Regions from separate parts of the Aeromicrobium sp. Root236 genome, predicted to be linked through region 1. Evidence: predicted binding sites of a transcription regulator. Region 1 holds the regulator's gene; the other holds the start of a gene.
What was found. Region 1 encodes HrcA, which represses chaperone genes, less so after heat shock. Its sites were predicted from a motif close to TTGGCACTCGNNNNNNNCGAGTGCCAA; they were not measured.
Positions count from the first base shown of each region.

Region 2: a site for HrcA is predicted at 1,673-1,699, ahead of groES (co-chaperone GroES). Genes of this name have one in related genera too.

Region 1 covers NZ_LMIS01000001.1:3,864,489-3,868,697, forward strand. Annotated here, with positions in the region: gene ASE12_RS19335 (CHAP domain-containing protein) at 1-91, shown strand, start outside; gene ASE12_RS19340 (DUF3097 domain-containing protein) at 81-920, opposite strand; gene ASE12_RS19345 (hypothetical protein) at 913-1,356, opposite strand; gene hrcA (heat-inducible transcriptional repressor HrcA) at 1,416-2,432, shown strand; gene dnaJ (molecular chaperone DnaJ) at 2,462-3,610, shown strand; gene ASE12_RS19360 (HIT domain-containing protein) at 3,607-3,957, shown strand; gene ASE12_RS19365 (SDR family oxidoreductase) at 3,954-4,209, opposite strand, start outside.
Region 2 covers NZ_LMIS01000001.1:1,601,260-1,605,468, reverse strand. Annotated here, with positions in the region: gene ASE12_RS08045 (class I SAM-dependent methyltransferase) at 1-656, opposite strand, end outside; gene ASE12_RS08040 (sigma-70 family RNA polymerase sigma factor) at 779-1,648, shown strand; gene groES (co-chaperone GroES) at 1,813-2,106, shown strand; gene groL (chaperonin GroEL) at 2,195-3,799, shown strand; gene ASE12_RS08025 (RNB domain-containing ribonuclease) at 3,985-4,209, shown strand, end outside.

The DNA of each region.
Region 1 (4,209 bases):
CACGGTCTACCTGTACGGCGCCAACGTCAAGGGAACCCGTGGGGCGAGCTCGGTCCTGCTCCACCAGCAGGTCGTGGACATCAAGCCGTAGGTGCGGTGACGAAGTCGATGAGCTCCTCGACCCGTCCCAGGAACGCCGGCTCGAGGTCGGCGTAGGAGTCGACCCGGCCGAGGATGTGCTTCCACGCCCGGGAGATGTCGGCCTGGTCGCGGTGCGGCCAGCCCATCGCCTCGCAGATGCCGTGCTTCCAGTCCGTGCCGCGAGGGATGACCGGCCATGCGGCCATGCCGAGCCGGTCGGCCTTGACCGACTGCCACACGTCGACGTACGGATGACCCACGACGAGGACGTGCGGGCGACCGGAGACCTGTTGTGCGATGCGGGTCTCCTTGGACCCCGGCACGAGGTGGTCCACCAGGACCCCGAGCCGACGGTCCGGCCCCGGAGCGAACTCGTCGACGATCGACGAGAGGTCGTCGATGCCGCCGAGGTACTCGACCGCCACGCCCTCGATGCGCAGGTCGTCGCCCCAGACCTTCTCGACGAGCTCGGCGTCGTGGCGTCCCTCGACGTAGATGCGGCTCGGCAGGGCGACGCGTGCCTTGGCGCCGGCGACCGCTCGCGAGCCTGACGCCGTACGCCCGGAGGTGGCCTTGGTCGCGGCGGACGGCGGGCGTAGGTTGACCGGCTTGCCGTCGAGCAGGAACCCGGGCCCGAACGGGAACGACCGGCGTACGAGCCGGCGATCCTCCAGGATCATCATGCCGAGGTCCTTCTCGATGATCATGACCTCGCCGCAGAAGCCGGTCGTGGCGTCCTCGACCACCATGCCGTGCTCGACGACGACGTCGGTCGTGCGGCCGCGCGGCGGCTTGCGCCAGTCGTTCGACAGGACGTCGGTGCCGTAGCGGTCAACCATGAAGAGCCCCCAGAAGTCGTTGGTGCAGCGTCTCGACGTCGTCCTTGGTGATGTCGGCGCCGACGACGTGGACCTCGCCCTCCATCAGGCCCAGCGCGAGGTCGACCGCGACGGGCCAGCTCGGCGGCACGACCGAGGGCAGCTCGTCGGCCCACAGGTCGCCGATCGTGACGTAGCGGACGGTCTCGTCGAGGCCGATGTGGGTCGCGGTCATGACGAGCTCGCCACCGACCGGCCCGTCGCCCAGGTGAGCCACCTCGACGAACCAGTCACCGCCGAGATCGGCAGCCCAGACCGACGTCATCTCGCCGCCCTGTGACTCGTGCGCCACGGTGGTGCCGTCGTCGAGGGTCACGAGGCGGGGTGCGTAGGTCAGGGTGCGCTCGGCGCCCTCGACCATGATCGTGCCGTCGTCATTCGTCTGGATTCCCCGCACATCGCTAGACTGGCACTTGACCAGGGAGAGTGCCAGCAGGCTCGCGGAGAGGGGATCGGATGTCTGACGACCGCCGTCTCGACGTGCTGAGAGCCATCGTCGAGGACTACGTCGCGACGCAGGAGCCCGTGGGCTCGCGCTCGCTGCTCGACCGGCACCACCTGGGGGTCTCGCCGGCCACGATCCGCAACGACATGGCCGCGCTCGAGGACGAGGGCTACATCATGCAGCCCCACACCAGCGCCGGCCGCATCCCGACCGACAAGGGCTACCGGATGTTCGTCGACCGGCTCGCGACGGTCAAGGCGTTGTCGCCGGCCGAGCGCCGGGCCATCGAGACGTTCCTGACCGGCGCGGTCGACGTCGACGACGTGGTGCAGCGCTCCGTGCGCGTCCTGGCCCAGCTCACCAACCAGGTCGCGATCGTGCAATATCCCTCGCTGACCCGCTCGACGGTGCGCCACATCGAGGTCGTCGCCCTCGAGGGTGCTCGCGTCCTGCTCGTGGTCATCACGAGCAGCGGCCGGGTCGAGCAGCGCATCATCGAGCTCGTCGAGACCCCCTCCGAGCAGCTCGTCAGCGACGTCCGGTCGCGCATCACGCAGGCCACGGTCGGCCAGCGGCTGCCCGAGGCCTCGCTGCGGCTGGCCGACATGATCGAGACGTTCGCCCCCAACGACCGCCCGATCGTCACGTCGATCGTCACGACCCTGTCGCAGACTTTCACCAACGAGCGCTCCGACGAGCGCATCGCGGTCGGCGGCACGGCCAATCTCGTACGCTTCGGCAGCGACTTCGACACCGCGATCAAGCCGGTCCTCGAGGCGATCGAGGAGCAGGTCGTGCTGCTGAAGCTGCTCGGTGAGGCCACCGGTGGTCTCACGGTGCGCATCGGCAGCGAGACCGGCCACGAGAGCCTGTCGAGCACGGCCGTCGTCTCCTCGGCGTACGGGCTGGACGACCAGGCCCTCGCGACGCTCGGCACCGTCGGGCCGACCCGCATGGACTATCCCGCAACGATGGCCGCCGTCGGCGCCGTCGCCCGCTATGTCGGCCGCATGCTGGCCGACAACTGAACCCACGTGATCAAGGAACCCCACGACTGATGGCCCAGGACTACTACGCAACGCTCGGTGTCGGGCGCGAAGCGACCGCCGACGAGATCAAGAAGGCGTACCGCAAGCTCGCGCGCCAGCTGCATCCCGACGTCAACAGCGAGCCGGACGCCTCCGACCGCTTCAAGGAGGTCACGGTCGCCTACGAGGTGCTCTCGGACCCACAGAAGCGCTCCACGTACGACCGCGGCGGCGACCCGTTGAGCGCCCACGGCAGCGGCGGCTTCGGCGGCCAGGGCTTCAACTTCGACGACATCATGGATGCGTTCTTCGGCCAGAACGCCAGTCGCGGCCCCCGGCCCCGCACGCAGCGTGGCCAGGACGCCCTCCTCCGGCTCAACGTCGACCTCGCCGAGGCGGCGTTCGGCGTGACCCACGAGATCAAGGTCGACACGGCCGTCACCTGCACGACGTGCCAGGGCAGCGGGGCGGCCAACGGCTCACAGCCCGTCACCTGCCGCACCTGCCACGGACACGGCGACGTCCAGCACGTGCAGCGCTCGCTGCTGGGCGACATCCGTACGTCGCGCCCGTGCCCCACGTGCCACGGGTTCGGCACCGTCATCCCCGAGCCGTGCCCCGAGTGCGCGGGTGAGGGACGGGTCCGCTCGCGCCGCTCGATCTCGGTCACGATCCCGGCCGGCGTCGACCAGGGCACCCGCATCCAGCTGTCGGGCGAGGGCGAGGTCGGACCCGGCGGTGGGCCGGCCGGCGACCTCTACCTCGAGATCAACGTCGCGCGCCACCCGGTCTTCCAGCGCAAGGGCGACCAGCTGTTCTGCCAGATCACGGTGCCGATGACGGCGGCCGCGCTCGGCACGCACCTGGACCTGCCGACACTCGAGGCCGACCTGCCCGAACCGGATGAGGGGTCGACGACGGTCGAGCTCGACGTCGCGCCCGGCACCCAGTCCGGCGACACGCTGACGATCAAGGGCCACGGCGTGCCGCGCCTGCGGGGCTCCGGTCGTGGCGACCTCAAGGTCCAGGTCATCGTCGAGACCCCCGCCCGGCTCGACGACGAGCAGCGGGAGCTCCTCGTTCAGCTGGCCAAGCTCCGCGACGAGGAGCGTCCCGAGGCCCTGATCGCCAACAACCACAAGGGTGTCTTCGGCAAGATCAAGGACGCGTTCAAGTGAGCACCTCAGATCCGGACTGCATCTTCTGCAAGATCGTCGCGGGCGACATACCCGCCGAGATCGTCTCGACCACCGAGCACACGGTGGCGTTCCGCGACCTCGACCCGCAGGCGCCGACGCACGTGCTCGTGATCCCCAAGCGGCACGAGCCCGACATCGGCAGCCTTGCGGCGGCCGATGCCGAGGCCACGATCGCGTTGCTCGCCGAGGCGAAGCAGATCGCCGAGACCGAGGGCAACGGGTCCTACCGGTTGGTCTTCAACACGGGGGCGGACGCCCACCAGACGGTGTTCCACTGCCACGCCCACGTGCTGGCCGGCCGCGCGCTCGGCTGGCCGCCCGGCTAGTCCTGCTCGGCGAGCCAGGTGGCGAAGTCCGGGCCGGCGATGATCGCGTCCGGCCCCGGCAGGCACGCTCCGTCGGCCATGGCCTGGCTCTGGACCGACGTCTCCACCGTCAGCTGCTCACCACGGTGGGCGATGAGCTGGCGGACGAGGTCGGCGAGGTCCTCGGGCTTCGGTCCGGCCAGCTCGACGCGCGTACGCGTCTCGGTGCCGTCGGCGAGGGCGAGCAGCAGCTTGGCGATCTCCTCGACGGCG
Region 2 (4,209 bases), 2.3 Mb from region 1:
CACTCGGCCTCGACCCCGCCCGGCACGGCGTCGTGCGCGATCCCCGGCATCAGCTTGGCCACGGCGCGACCTGCCAGCAGCTCCCTCACCCAGTCCCACGGCGGTTGCAGGTCGGACACCGAGAACGTACGTCCGCGGCCGTCCCGGCGTGCCGGGTCGATGAACGCGACCTCGTCGGCGCCGATCTCGACCGAGCGGGCGTCGGCGCAGATGACCTCGCCGTCGAGCCCGAGCGCGTGCAGGTTGGCGGCGGCGACCGCGGCCCGTACGGGATCCAGCTCGACCCCGCGGACCCGCAGTCCGGCGCGGGCCAGCGCCACGAGGTCGCCTCCGATGCCACAGCCGAGATCGACCACGTGCGTGGCCCCGGTGGACGCGAGTCGCTCGGCGCGGTGCGTGGCCACCGGCATCCGTGTCGACTGCTCCAGGGCGTCGTGCGTGAAGTACATCCGGGCCGCATCCGCGCCGAACTTGGTCGCTGCCCTGCCGCGCAGGTGGTTCTGGGTCACCGCTGCCGCGACGAGCGCCGGCGCGTACGTCTTGCGCAGCCGGGTGCCCAGCGCCAGGTCCGACTCGACGCCGGCCCGCTGAGCGACGTCGGCGAGCAGGAGCTGGCCCGCGGGGGACAGCAGCTGCTCGAACGTCGCCAGATCCATGGGGAGCAGTCTGCCGTGTTCCGGCCAAGGGGCCGGACCCAGGTTTTCCGCGCCGATTGGTTACATGGGTCGTGTCGGATCCGTCATCACCTATGACGAGATGTCCGATGTGAGGTGACGACATGACCGGATCGACCCACGACGAGCCGTTGGCGGCGGCGTTCGAGGAGCAGCGCGCACGCCTGGTGACGCTGGCCCATCGCCTGCTCGGCTCGCAGTCGGACGCCGAGGACGCCGTGCAGGAAGCCTGGTTCCGTCTGGCCCGGCAGGAGGCCGGCTCGATCGACAACCTCGGCGGCTGGCTGACCACAGTCGTGAGCCGGGTCTGCATCGACGCCTTGCGCTCGCGCACGTCCAGGCCGGTCACGTTCTTCGACGACAGGCTGCCGGAGGTCGTCGTGACCGATCCCGCGACCGGGCCCGAGGACGACGCGCTGCTCGCCGACTCGGTGGGGTTGGCGATGCTGGTCGTGCTCGACACGTTGCGGCCGGCCGAGCGCCTCGCGTTCGTCCTGCACGACCTGTTCGCGGTGCCGTTCACCGAGATCGCGGCCATCCTCGACCGGACCGTCGAGGCCACCAGGATGCTCACCAGCCGGGCGCGCCGGAAGGTGCGGGGTGCGCCGACCCCGGATCGCCGGGCCCGGACCGCGGTGGTCGACGCGTTCCTCGCAGCGGCCCGGGACGGAGACTTCGCTGATCTGCTCAGGCTCCTCGATCCGGATGTCACCTGGCGCCACCAGTCGCCCGACGGGACGGCCTCCCTGGTCGGTGCGTCCGACGTCGCGCGCCAGGCGGCGCAGGGTGCCAGTGGCCCCGTCGTCGCGCAGTCGGTGCTCGTCAACGGCGAGCCCGGAGTCGTGGCGCGGACCCCGAGCGGTGAGCCGTTCGCGGTCATGGCGTGCGCCGTGGTCGGCGGCCGGATCGTCGAGATCCTGTCGCTCCGCGACCCGGCGAGGCTTGCCGCGATGCACCTGCCGCCCATGTCGTGACTCGACGGCGCGGAGCCGGGGCCGCTAGCACTCGTTGAGGGCGAGTGCTAGATTTCGTATTGGCACTCTCGCCATGAGAGTGCCAAGCATCGGTGAGTACGACCCCCGCGACGGCGTGCCCACCAGCGTCCACCGTTCCACCGCCTGAAAGGGGAGGTCGACACGTGTCGGTCACCATCAAGCCGCTCGAGGATCGCCTGGTCATCCAGGCTGTCGAAGCCGAGCAGACCACTGCATCAGGTCTGGTCATCCCGGACACTGCCAAGGAGAAGCCCCAGGAGGGCAACGTCATCGCTGTCGGACCCGGTCGGGTCGACGACAACGGCAACCGCGTTCCTCTTGACGTCGCCGTCGGCGACAAGGTCATCTTCAGCAAGTACGGCGGCACCGAGGTCAAGTACGACGGCCAGGAGTACCTCATCCTGTCCGCTCGCGACGTCCTCGCTGTCGTTTCGTGATCTGACGCCCCGGCGCCCCTCCGCGGGCGCCGGGGCCTCTCACGTACGCCACCCCAGTCGCACCCCCACATTTTCGAAAGAAGCTGACATGCCCAAGATCCTCGAATTCGACGAGAACGCCCGCCGCTCGCTCGAGCGCGGCGTCGACAAGCTCGCCAACACCGTCAAGGTCACCCTCGGCCCCAAGGGTCGCTACGTCGTCCTCGACAAGAAGTGGGGCGCCCCCACGATCACCAACGACGGCGTGACCGTCGCGCGTGAGGTCGAGCTCGACGACCCGTTCGAGAACCTCGGCGCCCAGCTGGCCAAGGAAGTCGCCACCAAGACCAACGACGTCGCCGGTGACGGCACGACGACCGCGACCGTCCTGGCCCAGGCCATGGTCCACGAGGGCCTGCGCGCCGTCGCGGCCGGCGCCAACCCGGTCGGCCTCAAGAAGGGCATCGAGGCAGCCGTCGAGGCCGTCGTGAAGCGCCTGCACGAGGTCGCCCGCGACGTCGACGACATCAAGGACATGACCGACGTCGCGACGGTCTCGTCGCGCGACGGCGTCATCGGCCAGCTCATCGCGGAGGCCTTCGACAAGGTCGGCAAGGACGGCGTGATCACGGTCGAGGAGTCCAACACCATGGGCACCGAGCTCGAGTTCACCGAGGGCATGCAGTTCGACAAGGGCTACCTCTCGCCCTACTTCGTGACCGACACCGAGCGCATGGAGACCGTCCTCGACGATCCCTACATCCTCGTCAACCAGGGCAAGATCTCGTCGGTCAGCGACCTGCTGCCGATCCTCGAGAAGGTCGTCCAGGCCGGCAAGCCGCTGTTCATCATCGCCGAGGACGTCGACGGCGAGGCGCTGTCGACGATCGTCGTCAACAAGATCCGCGGCACGTTCACCTCGGCGGCCGTCAAGGCCCCGGCCTTCGGTGATCGCCGCAAGGCCATGCTTCAGGACATCGCGACGCTCACGGGCGCGCAGGTCGTGACCCCCGACGTCGGCCTCAAGCTCGACCAGATCGGCCTCGAGGTGCTCGGCACCGCTCGCCGCGTCGTCATCACCAAGGACGACACGACGATCATCGACGGCGGCGGCGACAAGGCCGAGGTCGACGGTCGCGTCGGCCAGATCAAGGCCGAGATCGAGAGCACGGACTCCGACTGGGATCGCGAGAAGCTCCAGGAGCGTCTCGCCAAGCTCGCCGGCGGCGTCTGCGTCATCAAGGTCGGCGCTGCCACCGAGGTCGAGCTCAAGGAGAAGAAGCACCGCATCGAGGACGCCGTCTCGGCGACCCGCGCGGCGATCGAGGAGGGCATCGTCGCCGGTGGCGGCTCGGCTCTCGTCCACGCCGTCTCGGTGCTCGACGACAACCTGGGCCTGACCGGTGACGAGGCGGTCGGTGTCCGCATCGTCCGCATCGGCGCCGACGCCCCGCTCGAGTGGATCGCCCGCAACGGCGGCGTCTCCGGCGAGGTCGTCGTCAACAAGGTCCGCGAGAGCGGCGAGGGCTACAACGCGGCCACCGAGCAGTACGGCGACCTGGTCGCCCAGGGTGTCCTCGACCCGGTCAAGGTCACGCGCTCCGCGCTGGCCAACGCCGCGTCGATCACCGCGATGCTGCTGACGACCGAGACCCTGGTCGTCGAGAAGCCGGCCGAAGAGGCCGAGGACGCGCACGCCGGACACAACCACTGATCCGGAGTAGGTAACAAGGAGAGACGGATGGCTCGGGTGAGCCATCCGTCTCTCTCGTTCTCTGAGCTGTTGCGCCGGTGTCGGGTAGCGCGAGCATATCGACTCCCGTGGTCTCGATACGCCGGCCGCGGGCGGCCTCCTACTCGACCGGCGAGGTGCGCGCCCCTCGGGCTAGATTCATGCGGGTGAGCACATCGCCGCACGACTTCGAGGGCGTACGCGCCGAGCTCGACCTCCCGACGCTTGCCGAGACGGCGAGCTTCCCGCCCGAGGTGGCCGCCGAGGCCACCACGATCGCCGAGGCCGCCCGCACCGACGTCGAGGACGCGACCACGATCCCGTTCGTCACGATCGATCCGCCCGGCGCACGCGACCTCGACCAGGCGATGTTCCTCGAGCGGGTGGGCGAC